2 regions of the Streptomyces roseirectus genome follow, and region 1 is predicted to be linked to the other one. Evidence: riboswitches for the same ligand, from Rfam matches in the RefSeq annotation. Region 1 holds a riboswitch; the other holds the start of a gene.
The links. Region 1 has a riboswitch for glycine ahead of gcvT (glycine cleavage system aminomethyltransferase GcvT). Riboswitches for the same ligand answer to the same signal wherever they lie in the genome.

Region 1 (8,747 bases):
AGGTCGAGCCCCAGGATCGTGTCCCCGGGCTGCGCCAGCGCGAACAGCGCGGCCTGGTTCGCGGACGCCCCCGAGTGCGGCTGGACGTTCGCGTACTCCGCGCCGAACAGCTCCTTGACCCGGTCGATGGCGATCTGCTCGGCGACGTCGACGTGCTCACACCCGCCGTAGTACCGGCGCCCCGGATACCCCTCGGCGTACTTGTTCGTGAGAACGGACCCCTGCGCCTCCATGACCGCGAGCGGAGCGAAGTTCTCCGACGCGATCATCTCCAGCGTCGACTGCTGCCGGTTCAGCTCCGCGTCGACGGCGGCGGCGACCTCGGGGTCCAGCTCGTGCAGGGACGTGTTCAGGACAGACATGGGGACGACTCCTCAGCCGGCGGTGTAAGCGGTGTACTCATCGGCGGACAGCAGCTCGCCCGGCTCACCGGCGACCCGCACCTTGAACAGCCAACCGCCCTCGAACGGCTCGGAGTTGACCAGCGACGGGTCCTCGACGACGTCCGGGTTGACGGCGGTGATCTCACCGGAGACCGGCGCGTACAGCTCGCTCACCGACTTCGTCGACTCCAGCTCGCCGCAGGACTCGCCCGCGGTCACGGCGTCACCGACCGCCGGAAGCTGGACGAAGACGACGTCGCCGAGGGCGTTCGCCGCGTGCTCGGTGATCCCGACCGTCGAGACGCCGTCCTCGGCGGCCGAGATCCACTCGTGTTCCTTGCTGTAGCGCAGGTTCTGGGGGTTGCTCATGGCCTGAATTCTCCTGTACGCGGGGGAGTGCTGATGAATAGAGAGCTACGGAAGGGTCACTTCTGGCGCTGGTAGAACGGCAGAGCCACGACCTCGTACGGCTCGTGGCTGCCCCGGATGTCCACCCCGACCCCGGCCGTCCCCGGCGCGGAGTGCGCCGCGTCGACGTACGCCATCGCGATCGGCTTGCCCAGCGTGGGGGAGGGCGCCCCGGACGTCACCTCGCCGATCACCGCGCCGTCCGCGACGACCGCGTACCCGGCGCGCGGCACCCGCCGCCCCTCGGCGACCAGCCCGACCAGCACCCGCGGCGGCTGCTGTGCGGCCAGCTCGGCGGCCTCGGCCAGCGCCGCGCGCCCCACGAAGTCGCCCTCCTTGGCGAACTTCACGACCCGCCCGAGCCCGGCGTCGAAGGGCGTCAGGTCCGTCGACAGCTCGTGCCCGTACAGCGGCATGCCCGCCTCCAGACGCAGCGTGTCCCGGCAGGAGAGCCCGCAGGGCACGAGGCCCGCGTCCGCGCCCTCGGCGGACAGCGCCTCCCACAGCGCCACGGCGTCCGACGGCGCCACGAACAGCTCGAACCCGTCCTCGCCCGTGTACCCGGTGCGCGCGATCAGCGCCCGCACCCCGGCGACGGTCCCCGGCAGCCCGGCGTAGTACTTGAGCCCCTTGAGGTCGGCGTCCGTCAGCGCGCCGACGATCCCGGCCGCCTCCGGCCCCTGGACGGCGATCAGCGCGTACGCGTCCCGGTCGTCGCGCACGAGGGCGTCGAACCCGGCGGCCCGCTCGGTCAGCGCGTCCAGCACGACCTGCGCGTTCGAGGCGTTGGCGACGACCATGAACTCGGTCTCGGCGAGCCGGTAGACGATCAGGTCGTCCAGGATGCCGCCGTCGGCCCGGCAGATCATCGTGTAGCGGGCCCGGCCCACGCCGACGGCCGCGAGGTCGCCGACCAGCGCGTGATTCAGCAGCGCGGCGGCCTGCGGGCCGGTGACGGTGATCTCACCCATGTGCGAGAGGTCGAACAGGCCGGCCTTCGTGCGGACCGCGGTGTGCTCGTCCCGCTCGGAGCCGTAGCGCAGCGGCATGTCCCAGCCGGCGAAGTCGGTCATCGTCGCGCCGAGTGAGCGGTGCAGGGCGTCGAGCGCCGTACGGCGCGGGGAACTGCTGGTCATCGGACGGTCGTCTCCCAGGAGTGACGGGCGAGGAAAGGGCTCCCCGTACGGAACGGGAAGATCCTCCCCATCTGTCATCGGAACCTGAGAGGTTCGCCATGACCCGGACGGGGAACACGGCTTGCACCTTGGGTGGGGCCACCGCAGGCGGCCCGCTTTTCAGATGTGCCTCGCCCGCGCGGTAACGGTGCCTGAGAGATTCAAGGGAGGGACTTGCTCCTTCGGCGCCCCAGCGAAACGGCTGCTGAGGACTCTCCCGCGCGGATTCAAACGGCCGGTATGCAGTTGGCGCGGCCATCATCGCACGTGAACCCCACCCCGCGGCAGGCCGCATCTGTAACCGGCCTGTACCCGTACGCGCATGAAATCGGGAGACAGATTCCATTACCTTCTCTTTACTGTCTATGGGGAGACCCGTACCTGAAAGGTGTGGCCCCAAGGGGAGGACGATCACGGTGAACAGGACCACGGCGTACGCGACGACCTCGGCGCTCACCCTGCCCGCACAGCCCGGCGCCCCGGCCAGGGAGTCGTGCGCCGACCGCCCCGCACCGGTCGTCCGCGACCTGCGCGACCGCGCGGGCCACAGCCCCCACGCCCTCCTCTTCGGCCCCCGCGACCTCGTCGTCGTCACGGGCCTGCCCGGCAGCGGCAAGTCCACGCTGATGCGCCGCGCCGTCCACGGCACCCGCGTCGACTCCCAGGACACCCGCGACCGCTGGGACGAGCGGACGCCGGCGTACCTCCCGTACGCCGTCTACCGCCCCCTCGTCCGCGTCGCCCACTACGCGGGCCTGTGGCGGGCGCTGCGCTCCGGCGAGGGCGTCGTCGTCCACGACTGCGGCACCCAGTCCTGGGTCCGCTCCTGGCTCGCCCGCGCGGCCCGCCGCCGGGGCGGCACGCTCCACCTGCTGCTGCTGGACGTCACCCCGGACACGGCGCTCCAGGGCCAGCGCGAGCGGGGGAGGGGTGTGTCGAAGTACGCGTTCCTGCGCCACCGGCACGCGGCGTCCCGCCTGATCCGCTCGGTGGAGAAGGGCAACCTGCCGGACGGCTGCGGGGCGGCGGTGCTCATGGACCGCCAGGCGGTGGACGTGCTGCGCAGGATCGCGTTCACCGGCTGACCACCGGGCCGGCCCGCGCCCCCTTAAACTCTCCTCTCCAACAGCGGTTCCCAGCAGGCGGTAGACAGAGATGGACTTCCCGGCGGACCTCCCGACCGACTTCCCGGCCCCCGCACACCCCTATCCCCACGGCGGCTGGCCGGGCAACGAACTGGAGGAGGTGCTGTCCGCCTCCCTGGGCGTCCCCTCGGCGGGCGGCCGAATAATCGAGGTCCTGGCCCGCAGCTTCGTCTGGATCCCCCTCCCCAACGGCGGCGGCCCCCGCACCGGCCCGCTGGACCTCCCCACGATCGACATCGCCGGCCAGGTCCACGTCCCCGTGTTCACCTCGGAGGAACAGTTCCGCCAGGTCGCCGGCGCCCACATGTCGTACACGATCGCCCCGGCGGTCGAGTTCGCGCGGGGCCTCCCGCCCCAGGTCGGCATCGCCCTCAACCCCGACGGCGTCGTCGGCGTCCCCCTCCCGCCCCCGGCCGTCGCCGACCTCTGCCGGGCCGGCCGCACCCCCCTCGACGGCACCGCCTCCGGCGCCCGCGTCCGCCTCTTCGAACCGGACTGGCAGGACGACCCCGTGGACTTCCTCGCCGAGGCGTCCAAGGAGTTCGAGGCGACGGGCGTCGTCCTCACCGCCCGCCGCTGCCTCGCGGCGATCGAGACCTCGGCCCCGGTGCTGTTCGTGGGCGTCGAACTCAGCCAGTGGGAGGGCGACGTGAGGGAACGCCCGCTGGACGCCCTGGGCCGGGCGCTCGGCCGCGTCCCGATCCCCTGGCAGGTGAACCTGATCCTCCTGGACGTGGCGGAGGACCCGGTGGGGGTGTGGATGAAGGCGAATGTGCGGCCCTTCCACACCCACGGCAGGTGACCGGCACCCCGCACCCGCCGAACACCCAACCGGCGAACCCCCCGTAGGCGCTTAAGCTTGACCACGACGCAGGGCAACGGCACACACGGGGCAACTCACGAAGGGGCGGTAGAGACGTGGGCGTGAGCGTGAGCGGCACCGCTGCGACCGGCGAGGTCGAGCACATGCTGCGGCAGGTCACGCCTGGCCGCTACGACGCCTACGAGGCACTTCTGCGCGCCCTCTCCACCCCCGCCACCGGCCAGGTCTGGATGCTGCTGTGGCACGGCCAGGCCGGCTCCCCGGACGCCCAGTACGGCTCGATGGAGGTCGACGGCCACGCCTACGCGCCCGCCGTCACCTCCGCCCAGGAGCTCTCCGCGAGCGGCTGGAACCGCTCGTACGAGGTGGTCGACGGCCTCGACGCGGCCCGCACGCTGTACCCGGACCGGCACGGCCTGTGGCTGAACCCGCACGCGCCGGGCGGCGGCGTCGGCGTCCCGTGGGCGGACCTGCGCCGGATCGCGACGGGCCTGGACCGCCAGCCCCCCGGCCCGCTCCGGCTCTCGGACCCGGCGGTGGAGATCCCGCACTTCTACGCCCTGCTCGGCCAGAACGCCCACCGCACCCCGGCGATCCGCTCGCTGCGCCGCGCGTGGGTCCAGCCGGCCCTCGGCCAGCCGTACCTGTCGATCGGCCTGGACGTCTACGACGCGTCCCCGCAGTCCGTGGACGCGGTGCGGGCGATGATGCAGCAGTCCATCGGCGCCGTCCCGGACGGCCTGTCCGTGTCGACGGTCGCGATGACCGACGAGTACGACCCGGTCGTGATGTGGATGCGGGCCAACGCCCGCCCGTTCTACGACCGCGAGGCGCACGCCCCGGCGCAGCAGCAGCCCCCGGTGCGGCAGCAGTCCCCGGCGGCCGGCTACGGCTATCCGGCGACGCCGGGCGCGTACTGAGGCCGGCTGAGATCACGGCCTACGACCACCGCCTACTCACCAGTACCTCCTGACGCTCCGTCATCTCAGGAAACGTGGTCGTTACACCGCCCCCTGTTCATCTCCGCGCGTAGCGCTGAACCCTATCGCGGCGACCTGCACCTTTTGGTCAACTTGCCCTCGTCCGGCGGCCGTTACCTGCTGTTCGGATAACGGAATCCCGCAGTCGGCATCACGGTTGTGCATACTTTCGCCGCCAGACCTGGCGCGTGATCGCGAGCGCGTTGAAGACTCGCCTCCCATAAGACGCGAGTAAGGCCGGTCACCACCGGCGGGAAGGGTCAGTGCACTGTGACCGCACCGATCGAGACCACCGGGTCGGAGGCCGGAGCACAGCCGGAGGCCGTGCTCGCCGGAGCCAAACAGAGTCAGATCGAGGGGCGTTCACTCACCCAGATCGCCTGGACCCGGTTCAAACGCGACAAGCTGGCCGTGGCCGGCGGCATCGTCGTGGTGCTGCTCGTCCTCATGGCGGTGCTCGCCAAGCCCATCGAGGCGATCTTCGGCCTCGACCCCAACGAGTTCAACCAGGACCTCATCGACCCGGCGATGCAGGCCCCGATCGGCGGCTGGGGCGGCATGAGCTGGGACCACCCGCTCGGCGTCGACCCGCAGTACGGCCGCGACATGCTCGCCCGCATCATCGACGGCTCCTGGGTCTCCCTGCTCGTCGCGGGCGGCGCGACCCTCCTGTCCGTGGTCATCGGCACCGTCCTCGGCGTCGTCGCCGGCTACTACGGCGGCTGGGTCGACTCGATCATCAGCCGGCTGATGGACACCTTCCTCGCCTTCCCGCTGCTGCTCTTCGCCATCGCCATCTCCGCCTCCGTGCAGGACGGCTTCTTCGGCCTGAACGGGCTCCCGCTGCGGATCTGCGTGCTGATCTTCGTGATCGGCTTCTTCAGCTGGCCGTACATCGGCCGCATCGTGCGCGCCCAGACGATGACCCTGCGCAAGCGGGAGTTCGTCGAGGCCGCGCACAGCATGGGCGCACGCGGCCCGTACGTCCTGTTCCGGGAACTCCTCCCGAACCTCGTCGCGCCGATCCTCGTCTACTCGACGCTGATCATCCCGACGAACATCCTCTTCGAGGCCAGCCTGAGCTTCCTCGGGGTCGGCATCGCTCCGCCGCAGGCTTCCTGGGGCGGGATGCTCAGCAACGCAGTGGATCTCTACACCGCGGATCCGCAGTACATGTTCGTGCCCGGACTGGCGATCTTCATCACGGTCCTGGCGTTCAACCTGCTGGGTGACGGGCTGCGCGACGCACTCGACCCTCGCAGCAAGTGATCCACTACGACAGAGGGGGCTTTCCTCGGTGAAGACGAGAAAGGTGACCGCCGCGATCGCGTCGGTCCTGGCGATCACGCTGGGCGCTAGCGCCTGCGGCGGCGACAGCGACAGTGGCAGTGGCTCGGCCAAGGGCAAGAAGGACGAGGCGCTGACCTCCATCGTCAACGTCTCGAACAAGAAGGGGGGCACCCTCAGCTTCGAGCACTCCGACGTGGCGGACTCCCTCGACCCCGGCAACACGTACTACGGCTGGGTGCAGAACTTCTCCCGCCTGTACGGCCGTACGCTCACCACGTTCAAGCCGGCCGCCGGCAAGGACGGCCTGACCGTCGTCCCCGACCTGGCCGAGTCGCTGGGCGTGCCGAGCGACGGCGCCAAGACGTGGACGTACAAGCTGCGCACGGGCGTCAAGTTCCAGGACGGGACCCCGGTCACGTCCAAGGACGTCAAGTACGCCGTCGAGCGCTCCAACTTCGCGCCCGAGGTGCTGTCCAACGGCCCGACGTACTTCAAGTCGTACCTGGTCGGCGGCGACAAGTACCAGGGCCCGTACAAGGACAAGAACCCCAACGGGCTCGCGTCCATCGAGACCCCGGACGCGCAGACGATCGTCTTCAAGCTGAAGCAGCCGTTCGCGGACTTCGACTACCTGGCGACCTTCTCGCAGACGGCCCCCGTGCCGGCCGCGAAGGACGACGGCGCCAAGTACGTCCAGCACATGGTCTCCTCGGGCCCCTACCAGTTCCAGTCCTACGAGGAGGGCCGCAGCGCCACCCTCGTGCGCAACCCGCAGTGGGACGCCAAGACGGACCCGATCCGCAAGGCCCTGCCGGACAAGATCACGATCAAGTTCAAGGTGAACGCGGTCACGATCGACAACGACCTGCTCTCCGACAAGGTCACCGTCGACGCGGCCGGCACCGGCGTCCAGGCCGCGACCCAGCCGAAGGTCCTCAAGGGCAAGTACGCCAACCAGACGGACAGCTCGTACGCCGGCGCCACGCAGTACATCGCGCTGAACCAGAACGTCGAGCCGTTCAACAACATCAACTGCCGCAAGGCCGTGCAGTACGCCGTCGACAAGCAGTCCATCCTCGACGCGGCCGGCGGGTCCCCGAAGGGTGACATCGCCACCACGCTGCTGCCGCCGTCGGTCAACGGCTACACCAAGTTCGACACCTACGCCACGCCCGGCAGCAAGGGCGACGCGGCCAAGGTCAAGGAGTTCCTGACCGCCTGCGGCAAGCCGAACGGCTTCAGCACGATCCTGACGGCCCGCTCCGACCGGCCCGCCGAGATCGCGCAGGCCACCGCCGTCCAGGCGTCGCTGAAGAAGTACGGCATCAACGTCGAGATCCGGCAGTTCCCGGCCGGCAAGTACTTCTCGAACTTCGCGGGCGTCCCGTCCTACGTCCACCAGCAGAAGCTGGGCATGCTCTCCATGGCGTGGGGCGCCGACTGGCCGACCGGCTTCGGCTTCCTCGACCAGATCGTCAACGGCTCCGCCATCAAGCCCTCGGGCGGCAACAACCTGATGGAGCTGAACGACCCGAAGATCAACGCGGCCCTGTCCGCCGCGATCGCCAACACCGACACCGCCGCCCGCACCAAGGCGTGGGGCGACATCGACAAGATGGTCATGGACACCGCCACGGTCGTCCCGACCCTCTACCGCAAGAACCTGCTCTTCCGTCCGGCGTCCGCGACGAACGTCACGGTCACCGAGGCGTACCTGGGTATGTACGACTACCTGCTGATGAGCTCGTCCAAGTAGCAGAGCAGGCTGGAATCTTCTCGAAAGGCAGGTGAAGGCTCCGGGTGACCGGGGCGGAGACGATCCGCCCCGGTCACCCGGAGCCGGACAGCTGTGGCTGCGTACATCATCCGGCGCGTATTCGGCGCCCTGGTACTGCTGCTGGTGGTCAGCGCAGTCACCTTCGCGATCTTCTTCTTGGTCCCGCGGCTCGGCGGCCAGACGGCCGACCAGCTTGCCACCCAGTACGTCGGCAAGGACGCCAACCCGGAGTCCGTCGCCGCGATCAAGAAGAACCTGGGCTTCGACCAGCCCATCTACACCCAGTACTGGCACTTCATCAAGGCCCTGTTCGTCGGCGCCGACTACAAGTTCGGCCCGGACGCCACCCACTGCGGTGCCCCCTGCTTCGGCTACTCCTTCAAGAGCCACGTCGAGGTCTGGCCCCAGCTCACCGAGCGCATCCCGGTCTCCTTCTCGCTCGCCATCGGCGCCGCGGTGATCTGGCTGATCTTCGGTGTCACCACGGGTGTCGTCTCCGCCCTGCGCAAGGGCAGCCCCGTCGACCGCGTCTCCATGTTCATCGCGCTCGCCGGCGTCTCCCTCCCGATCTTCTTCACCGGTCAGATCCTGAGCGCGGTGTTCGTGTACGAAGTCCCCATCTGGGACTCCATCGAGTACATCCCGTTCACCGAGAACCCGGCGGAATGGGCGTGGCACCTGCTGCTGCCCTGGATCAGCCTCGCCTTCCTGTTCTCCGCGCTCTACGCCCGGCTCACCCGGGCGGGCATGCTGGAGACCATGGGCG
Region 2 (8,747 bases), 4.9 Mb from region 1:
CCGTGGTGGCCAAGGAGCGCCAGGAGCTGATCGACCGGATCGACCGGGAGACCGAGGCGGCCGACAAGCTGGAGAAGACCGTCGACACCCTGCGGGACGACGTGAGCGCCCGGCAGCGGCAGGCCCTGGAGAACAGCGGCGGCAGCGGTCAGGCCGATCTGGTGGGCATCCTGTCGGGGGCCGTCGAGGTGCACGGGCCGGGCGTCAAGCTCGTCGTCGACGACGCCAAGGAGGCGACGTCGGGCGGCAACGGGAACCCGCGTGAGACGTCCGGTTTCTCGGACACCGGGCGGGTGCGCGACCGGGACATGCAGCGGGTCGTCAACGGTCTGTGGGAGTCCGGCGCGGAGGCCGTCTCCGTCAATGGGCAGCGGCTGACGGCGCTGTCGGCGATCAGGGCCGCGGGGGACGCGATACTGGTCGACAACAAACCGCTGGTGCCGCCGTACACGGTGCTCGCGGTGGGGGACGGGGACAAGCTGAGCACCCGGTTCCAGAACAGCGCCGACGGCCTGTACCTGAACGCGCTCCAGGAGAACTACGGCATTCGGACGGCCATCTCCACGGAGAAGGACCTGCGGTTGCCCGCGGCGCCGAGTGTGACCGTCCGAACCGCACAGCCGAGAAGTGAGAAAGGCACATCGTGATCGCCGTACTGGGCCTCGTCGTGGGAGTCGTGGCCGGCCTGTTGGTCCGGCCCGAGGTTCCGGCGGCCGTCGAGCCGTATCTGCCGATCGCCGTGGTGGCGGCGCTGGACGCCGTCTTCGGCGGGCTGCGGGCGATGCTGGACGGCATCTTCGACGACAAGGTCTTCGTGGTGTCGTTCCTGTCGAACGTGGTCGTCGCCGCGCTGATCGTGTTCCTGGGCGACAAGCTGGGAGTGGGCGCGCAGTTGTCGACGGGTGTCGTGGTGGTCCTGGGCATCCGGATCTTCTCGAACGCCGCGGCGATCCGCCGGCACGTCTTCCGGGCGTGACGCCGATGAGCGAGCAGGATCCGACGCCCGCGCGCGGGCTGCGCAGGGAGTTGCCGCAGGAGGTCGAGCAGGCGCCCGCGCGCGAGGCGGCCGAGCCGTCCGCCGGGCCGGAGCCGACGGGCCGTCAGCGGCTGGTGCAGGGGCTGTGGCCGCCGCGGGTGACGCGGGCCCAGCTGATCGTCGCCCTGCTGCTGTTCGGCCTCGGCTTCGGACTCGCCGTCCAGGTCGCCTCCAACAGCGACAGCGACAACGCGCTGCGCGGCGCGCGCCAGGAGGACCTGGTACGGATCCTCGATGAACTGGACGACCGCAGCCAGCGTCTTGAGGACGAGAAGACCGGGCTCGACAAGCAGCGTCAGGAGCTGGAGAACAGCTCCGACCAGGCCGAGGAGGCCCGGAAGCAGACGATCGAGAAGGAGAGGCAACTCGGCATCCTCGCGGGCACGGTGGCGGCCCAGGGGCCGGGTATCACGATGACCATCGACGACACGAAGGGGACGGTCGAGGCGGACATGCTGCTCGACGCGATCCAGGAGCTGCGCGCGGCCGGCGCGGAGGCGATCCAGGTGAACGGCGTACGCGTCGTCGCCGGGACGTACTTCACGGACGGCGACAACGGAGTGAGCGTGGACGGGAACCAGATCCGCACTCCGTATCGTTTCCAGGTCATCGGCAAGCCCGAGGATCTGGAACCGGCGCTCAACATCCCGGGAGGTGTGGTGCAGACCCTGGAGAAGGAGCAGGCCACCGTCACGGTGGAGCGATCCGACAAGATCGTCGTGGACGCCTTGCGGGCGGCGAAGCAGCCTGACTACGCTCGGTCGTCGTCCCGGTGAACCGGGGGTGCATGGGGGCCGTCCGGCAGGGGCATGAGGTTGCGGGGGGTCGGCGCACCGATCGGGTGGTCGGTGGTGGAAACTGTCTGGTGGATACGGACGTTGTGAAGGTGTCCGGGTCGGCCGGTCTATTGAGTCAGGGTTCGTCCTGCCCCACGGGCGGGTCTGTTTCGGTCAAGGGGAATCGCCCGTGAAGTTGTTTGCGAAGTTGTTCGGCAAGAGCGCGCGAGGAGAGGGCGGCGAGAACGCCACCGCCCGCCATCGCGCACAGCCAGGTGACGAAGGCCAGCGTCCGCTGTTCCGTGACCAGGTGGCTGGGGGTGACATTCCGGGTGGTCAGGGCGCGGCGTCTGTTGACCCTGCGCAGTCCGGCGACATAGGTTTCGGGCAACCGTCAACCTCAAGTGCGGGTGGAGGGTTTTCCCCTATGTCGGCCCTGGTGTGTTCGAGGTGCGGTAACCGCAACGCGGAGAACAGCCGCTTCTGTTCCAACTGCGGCGCTCCGCTGCGTCCGGGCGTGACACCCGAGCGCGCGTCGGAGACGACCTCCACCATCTCCATCTCCGGCCTTGAGGCGTACGACTCCGAGGTCACCGGTCAAACAGCGCTGCCGGCGCTGTCGCCCGAGGCGCAGGCCGCGGTCGAGGCACTGCCGCTGGGCTCGGCCCTGCTGGTGGTGCGCCGGGGCCCCAACTCGGGCAGCCGCTTCCTCCTGGACGGCGACCTGACGACGGCCGGCCGTCACCCGCAGAGCGACATCTTCCTGGACGACGTGACGGTCTCGCGCCGCCACGTGGAGTTCCGGCGCAATGCGGACGGCACCTTCAAGGTCGCCGACGTCGGCAGTCTGAACGGCACCTACGTCAACCGCGAGCGGATCGACGAGGTCGCGCTGAACAACGGCGACGAGGTGCAGATCGGCAAGTACCGCCTGGTCTTCTACGCGAGCCAGCGCGGTTACTGACCCGCCCCGGACTCGTCCGGGGATTTCCCAGGGAAGGTCCATGCTGAGAACACCGAGGGGCGGTGCCGGAGACGGCACCGCCGCCACGGAGGCCGGGCCGATGAGCATCGGTGCCGTGCTGAACGTGCTGCGGGACGAATTCCCCGAAGTCACCGTCTCCAAGATCCGCTTCCTGGAGTCGGAAGGGCTCGTCGAGCCCCAGCGGACCCCCTCCGGGTACCGCAAGTTCAGTCCGCAGGACGTCGAGCGCCTGGCTCGCATCCTGCGGCTCCAGCGGGACCACTACCTGCCGCTCAAGGTCATCAGGGAGCACCTGGAGGCCTTGGAGCGCGGCGAGGCCGTGCCGCTGCCGACCGTGGGCAGGCAGCGGGACGGGGAACCGGTTCCCGACCCCTCCGACGCGCCGACTGTCGCCCGTATCGGCCGGGCCGAGCTGCTGGCCGCCGCCGGGATCGACGAGCGGGAGCTGGCCGAGTGGGAGTCCTACGGCCTCGTCGCCCCTCTGGAGGAGGGCGTGTACGACGCCGAGGCGGTCACCGTGGCCGAGTTGGTCCTCGAACTCGGGCGGTTCGGGATCGAGCCGCGCCACCTTCGGGTGATGAAGGCGGCGGCCGACCGGGAGGCCGGGCTCGTCGATCAGGTGGTCGCTCCGCTGCGGCGCCACCGCAACCCCCAGACGCGGGTCCACGCGGAGGCCCGTACCAAGGAGCTCGCCGGGCTCACCGTCCGGCTGCACTCCGCGCTGGTGCAGACCGCGCTCGGGGTGCGGCTGCCCTGACACGGGCGTTCGCCCTGGGCGGATCGGCCGTCAGGCAGGGGCCCGACTACCCAAACGTCCCGGGCACGGCCTAGGGTTGCTGTGTGAACGAGCTCGATGTCGTAGGTGTCCGGGTCGAAATGCCCTCCAACCAACCGATCGTGCTCCTGCGTGAAGTGGGAGGCGACCGCTACCTCCCCATCTGGATCGGGCCGGGGGAGGCGACGGCGATCGCCTTCGCGCAGCAGGGCATGGCTCCCGCCCGGCCGCTGACCCACGACCTGTTCAAGGACGTGCTGGAGGCCGTCGGCCAGGAGCTGACCGAAGTGCGCATCACCGACCTCAGGGAGGGCGTGTTCTACGCCGAGCTGGTCTTCGCCAGCGGTGTCGAGGTCAGCGCCCGCCCGTCCGACGCCATAGCGCTCGCCCTGCGCACCGGTACGCCGATCTTCGGCAGCGACACGGTGCTCGACGACGCGGGCATCGCCATCCCGGACGAGCAGGAGGACGAGGTGGAGAAGTTCCGCGAGTTCCTCGACCAGATCTCGCCCGAGGACTTCGGCACCAGCAACCAGTGATCGGCACGCCGGACACCCGCCGGTTTCGAAGGTGTCTCGGTTCGGCAATTGCCAGCGGCCAGTGAGAGCGTCCTACGGGATCGGCTCAGCGCATTCGGCTAGCCTTTCCCCGCGGTGGGGTACGGGAAACCACTCCCAGGGTGATTATCACTCGGCGTGCCGAGTGTGGCGATCGTTGACGCACCCCTGGTGACTGCCTACCGTCGAGAAGGCAGGTCAAGGACGGAGGTCGGCGTGAGAAGCAGCGGCGACGGTACGGCTGGGGGTGCCCCCGAACGAGGGTTCGGGGGGAGTGGCCCGTACCGGCTTCACGGCAGCGCGGCCGACCACGCTCCGCAGCGCCCGGCGGTGGTGCCGGGCAGCAGCAAGGGGGCGGTGACGATGGCGTCCGAGGAGATCGGCTACCGGGGCCCGACGGCCTGTGCGGCGGCCGGCATCACGTATCGGCAACTGGACTACTGGGCCCGGACCGGGCTCGTCGAGCCCAGTGTGCGGCCCGCCTACGGGTCGGGGACCCAGCGTCTTTACAGCTTCCGGGACGTCGTCGTCCTGAAGATCGTGAAGCGCTTCCTCGACACCGGTGTGTCGCTGCAGAACATTCGCGGCGCGGTGCGGCATCTGAGGGACAGCGGGTTCCGTGATCTGGAGCGGATGACGCTGATGAGCGACGGCGCGACGGTGTACGAGTGCACCTCGCCGGACGAGGTCCACGCGCTGCTCCAGGGCGGGCAGGGGGTCTTCGGGATCGCCGTGGGCGTCGTGTGGCGGGACGTGGAGAGCGCGTTGTCCGAGCTGCACGGCGAGCGGGTCGACACCGGCGAGACGCTGATCGGGCACAACCCGACGGACGAGCTGGCGAGACGGCGGCATCGGGCGGTCTGAGGCGGTCTGAGGCACGCTGGGGCGGGTGTTTCGGGGTGTGCCGTCCGGGCCGTTGTCAGTGGCGTGGTGCAGCATCGGAGATGTGAGAAACGCGCCGACGGTCCTGCACCTCGACATGGACGCCTTCTTCGCCTCGGTGGAGCAGGCGGCCAAGCCGAGTCTGCGCGGGAAGGCCGTCGTGGTGGGCGGGCTCGGGCCGCGCGGGGTGGTGGCCACCGCGTCGTACGAGGCGCGGGTGTTCGGGGTGCACTCGGCGATGCCCATGGCACAGGCGCGCAGGCTGGCACCCAACGCCGCGTACCTCACACCGCGCTTCGGGGTCTACCGGGCGATCAGCGAGCAGGTGATGGGGCTGCTGCGGGCCCTGTCGCCGCTGGTGGAGCCGCTGAGCCTGGACGAGGCATTTGTGGACCTGGAGGCCGAGGGGGCGGCTTGGGACCGGGCGTCGGCCGAGGCGACGGGCAGCAGGCTGCGGGCGGACATACGGGCGGTCACGGGGCTGACCGGGTCGGTGGGGCTCGCCGCGTCCAAGATGCTCGCGAAGATCGCCTCCGAACGCGCCAAGCCGGACGGCCTGGTCCTGATCGAGCCGGGCACCGAGCGGGCGCTGCTCGGGCCGATGACGGTGCGCACGCTCCCCGGGGTCGGGCCGGCCACCGGGGACCACCTGCGGCGGGCCGGGATCACCACGGTCGACGAGATCGTCGAGGCCGGTGAGGACGAACTCGTCCGGCTGCTCGGCAAGGCGCACGGACACGGGCTGTACGCGATGGCGCTGGCGCGCGACGAGCGGCCCGTGGTGGCCGAGCGGGAGACCAAGTCGGTGTCCGTGGAGGACACCTACGACGTCGACATCCATGACCGGCTGCGGGTCGGGTTCGAGGTGCGGCGGCTCGCGGACCGGTGTGTGAGCCGGCTGCGGGCGGCCGGGCTGTCGGGGCGGACGATCGTGCTGAAGGTGCGGCGCTACGACTTCTCGACGCTGACCCGGTCCGAGACGCTGCGCGGGCCCACGGACGACCCCGCGGTGGTGCGGGAGGCGGCGGCGCGGCTGCTGGAGTCCGTGGACACCACGGGCGGGGTGCGGCTGCTGGGCGTCGGTGTGTCGGGGCTGGCGGACTTCACGCAGGAGGACCTGTTCGCGCAGGCCGCGGAGGAGATACGGGACGAGGAGGAGGTCGTGGAGGCGCCCGGGGAGGAGCCGGCCGACGTGGTGCCCGCCGAGCACCGGTGGCGGCCGGGGCAGGACGTGCGGCACGCCGAGTTCGGGCACGGGTGGGTGCAGGGCAGCGGGGTCGGGCGGGTGACCGTACGGTTCGAGACACCGGCGGACACCGTGCCGGGGCGGGTGCGGACGTTCCGGGTGGACGATGCCGGACTGGAGCCGGCGGAGGCGCTGCCGCTGGTGCCGGGGGAGGCGTGTGTCCAGGGCCTGTGCGGTACGTGAGCCTGAGAGATTCCGGAGCCTGGGCCTGGGGCGGGGGCTGGTGTTCAGGGGGTCGGGTCGTCGCCCGCGATGGTGCCGAAGTCGCGGTCCTCCGGTGGGGTGGGGGCGACGGTGTCCATGCCGTAGTGGTGGTAGAGCTGGAGTTCCTGGGCGGGGGAGAGGTGGCGGCCGACGCCGAAGTCGGGGGCGTCCTTGATGAGGGCGCGGTCGTAGGGGACGTGGAGGGTGCCTTCGACGAGTTCGCTGGTCTCCAGGGGGACGAAGGCGTCGCGGGTGAAGATGCCGGTCCTTATCGCGGCCCACTCGGGGACGCCGGTCGCGTCGTCGAGGTAGACCTCGTCGATCGTGCCGATCTTCGCGCCGTTGCGGTCGTACGCCTTGCGGCCGATCAGGTGGCGCGGATCGATGTCGGTCTGCACGGGCCCTCCAGTGGTCGCAAGTCGGCTGAGATTCGTCGTAAGGACTACAAAAGAACAGAACTGGTCGCGGGGCCACTCGAAGAAGGCGCCGTTGACCTCGCTGGTAGGCTGGAAATGGCTGTCGACCCTGTGCGGGAGAGTCCTCCGGAACATCGGGGGCGCCGAAGGAGCAACTCCTCCCCGGAATCTCTCAGGCTCACGTACCGCATGGACGAGGTCACTCTGGAAAGCAGAGCGGGTGTCGACGGCGTCCGCTCTCACCGACGGTGAAAGCCGGGCGCTCTCGGGCGGCCGGTGAAGCTCTCAGGTTGAGATGACAGAGGGGGAGGCCGTCCGGGCACCCCACAGCCGTGGTGCCCCCGAAGGTCGTCTTGGACCAGGAGGCCCCCCATGACAGCCCCCCGTACGCCGCTCCACGTCCTGGAACAGGGCGTTCCCTTCGAACAGCGCCATATCGGGCCCGACCGGGAGGCCCAGGACAAGATGCTCGCGCAGGTCGGCTACGGCTCGCTGGACGAGCTGACCGCCGCCGCCGTGCCGGACGCCATCAAGAACGTCGCCGCGCTCGCGCTGCCCGGGGCGCGGACCGAGGCCGAGGTGCTGGCCGAGCTGCGGGAGCTGGCCGGCCGCAACCAGGTGCTCGGATCGATGATCGGGCTCGGGTACCACGGGACGTTCACGCCGCCCGTGATCCTGCGCAACGTGATGGAGAACCCGGCCTGGTACACCGCGTACACGCCGTACCAGCCGGAGATCTCTCAAGGGCGGCTCGAAGCGCTGCTCAACTTCCAGACGATGGTGGCCGACCTGACCGGGCTGCCGACGTCCGGGGCCTCGCTGCTCGACGAGGGCACCGCCGCCGCCGAGGCGATGGCGCTGTCGCTGCGGATGGGCAAGAACAAGAAGGGGCTCTTCCTCGTCGACGCGGACGCGCTCCCGCAGACCGTCGCCGTGATCCGGACGCGGGCCGAGCCGACGGGTGTCGAGGTCGTCGTCGCCGATCTCGGCGAGGGGATTCCGGCCGAGGTCGCCGGGCGGGAGATCAACGGGGTGCTGGTCCAGTACCCGGGCGCCTCCGGCGTCGTCCGCGATCTCAAGCCGCTGATCGAACAGGCGCATGAGCTGGGCGCGTTGGTCACCGTGGCCGCCGATCTGCTCGCGTTGACGTTGCTGACGTCGCCCGGGGAGCTGGGGGCGGACATCGCCGTCGGGACCACGCAGCGGTTCGGGGTGCCGATGGGGTTCGGGGGGCCGCACGCCGGATACATGGCCGTGCACGAGAAGTTCGCGCGGAGTCTGCCCGGACGGCTCGTCGGGGTGTCCGTCGACGTGGACGGGAACCGGGCGTACCGGCTGGCGCTCCAGACGCGTGAGCAGCACATCCGGCGGGAGAAGGCGACCAGCAACATCTGTACGGCGCAGGTGCTGCTCGCGGTGATGGCCGGGATGTACGCCGTCTACCACGGGCCCGAGGGGCTGCGGCAGATCGCCTGGAAGACGCACCGGTACGCCACCGTCCTCGCGGAGGGGCTGCGCGGCGGGGGCGTCGAGATCGTCCACCGTTCCTACTTCGACACGGTGCTGGTGCGGGTGCCCGGGGACGCGGCTCGGGTTGTCGACGTCGCTCGGGACGGTGGGGTGAACCTGCGGCTCGTCGACGGTGACCATGTGTCCATCGCCTGCGACGAGACCACCACGCGGGAGCAACTGGCCGTCGTGTGGCGGGCGTTCGGGGTCGACGGGGACGTGGACGCGCTCGACGCGGGCGCCGGGGAGGTGCTGGGCGACGAGGTGCTGCGGCGGGACGAGATCCTGACGCACCCCGTGTTCCACCAGCACCGGTCCGAGACCGCGATGCTGCGGTACCTGCGCAAGCTCGCCGACCGGG

Region 2: it holds a riboswitch for glycine, as region 1 does, so the genes downstream of both, gcvP (aminomethyl-transferring glycine dehydrogenase) here and gcvT (glycine cleavage system aminomethyltransferase GcvT) in region 1, are expected to answer to the same signal.

The regions. Positions count from the first base shown of each region.
Region 1 covers NZ_CP060828.1:2,860,550-2,869,296, reverse strand. Annotated here, with positions in the region: gene glyA (serine hydroxymethyltransferase) at 1-362, opposite strand, end outside; gene gcvH (glycine cleavage system protein GcvH) at 375-752, opposite strand; gene gcvT (glycine cleavage system aminomethyltransferase GcvT) at 809-1,927, opposite strand; glycine riboswitch at 1,989-2,096, opposite strand; glycine riboswitch at 2,097-2,196, opposite strand; gene IAG44_RS11710 (AAA family ATPase) at 2,383-3,051, shown strand; gene IAG44_RS11705 (enhanced serine sensitivity protein SseB) at 3,122-3,913, shown strand; gene IAG44_RS11700 (enhanced serine sensitivity protein SseB C-terminal domain-containing protein) at 4,036-4,854, shown strand; gene IAG44_RS11695 (ABC transporter permease) at 5,185-6,183, shown strand; gene IAG44_RS11690 (ABC transporter substrate-binding protein) at 6,212-7,960, shown strand; gene IAG44_RS11685 (ABC transporter permease) at 8,054-8,747, shown strand, end outside.
Region 2 covers NZ_CP060828.1:7,805,370-7,814,116, forward strand. Annotated here, with positions in the region: gene IAG44_RS33650 (DUF881 domain-containing protein) at 1-647, shown strand, start outside; gene IAG44_RS33655 (small basic family protein) at 644-976, shown strand; gene IAG44_RS33660 (DUF881 domain-containing protein) at 982-1,812, shown strand; gene IAG44_RS33665 (FHA domain-containing protein) at 1,895-2,776, shown strand; gene ftsR (transcriptional regulator FtsR) at 2,817-3,554, shown strand; gene IAG44_RS33675 (bifunctional nuclease family protein) at 3,638-4,111, shown strand; gene IAG44_RS33680 (MerR family transcriptional regulator) at 4,346-4,993, shown strand; gene IAG44_RS33685 (DNA polymerase IV) at 5,076-6,440, shown strand; gene IAG44_RS33690 (PRC-barrel domain-containing protein) at 6,485-6,859, opposite strand; glycine riboswitch at 6,982-7,075, shown strand; gene gcvP (aminomethyl-transferring glycine dehydrogenase) at 7,250-8,747, shown strand, end outside.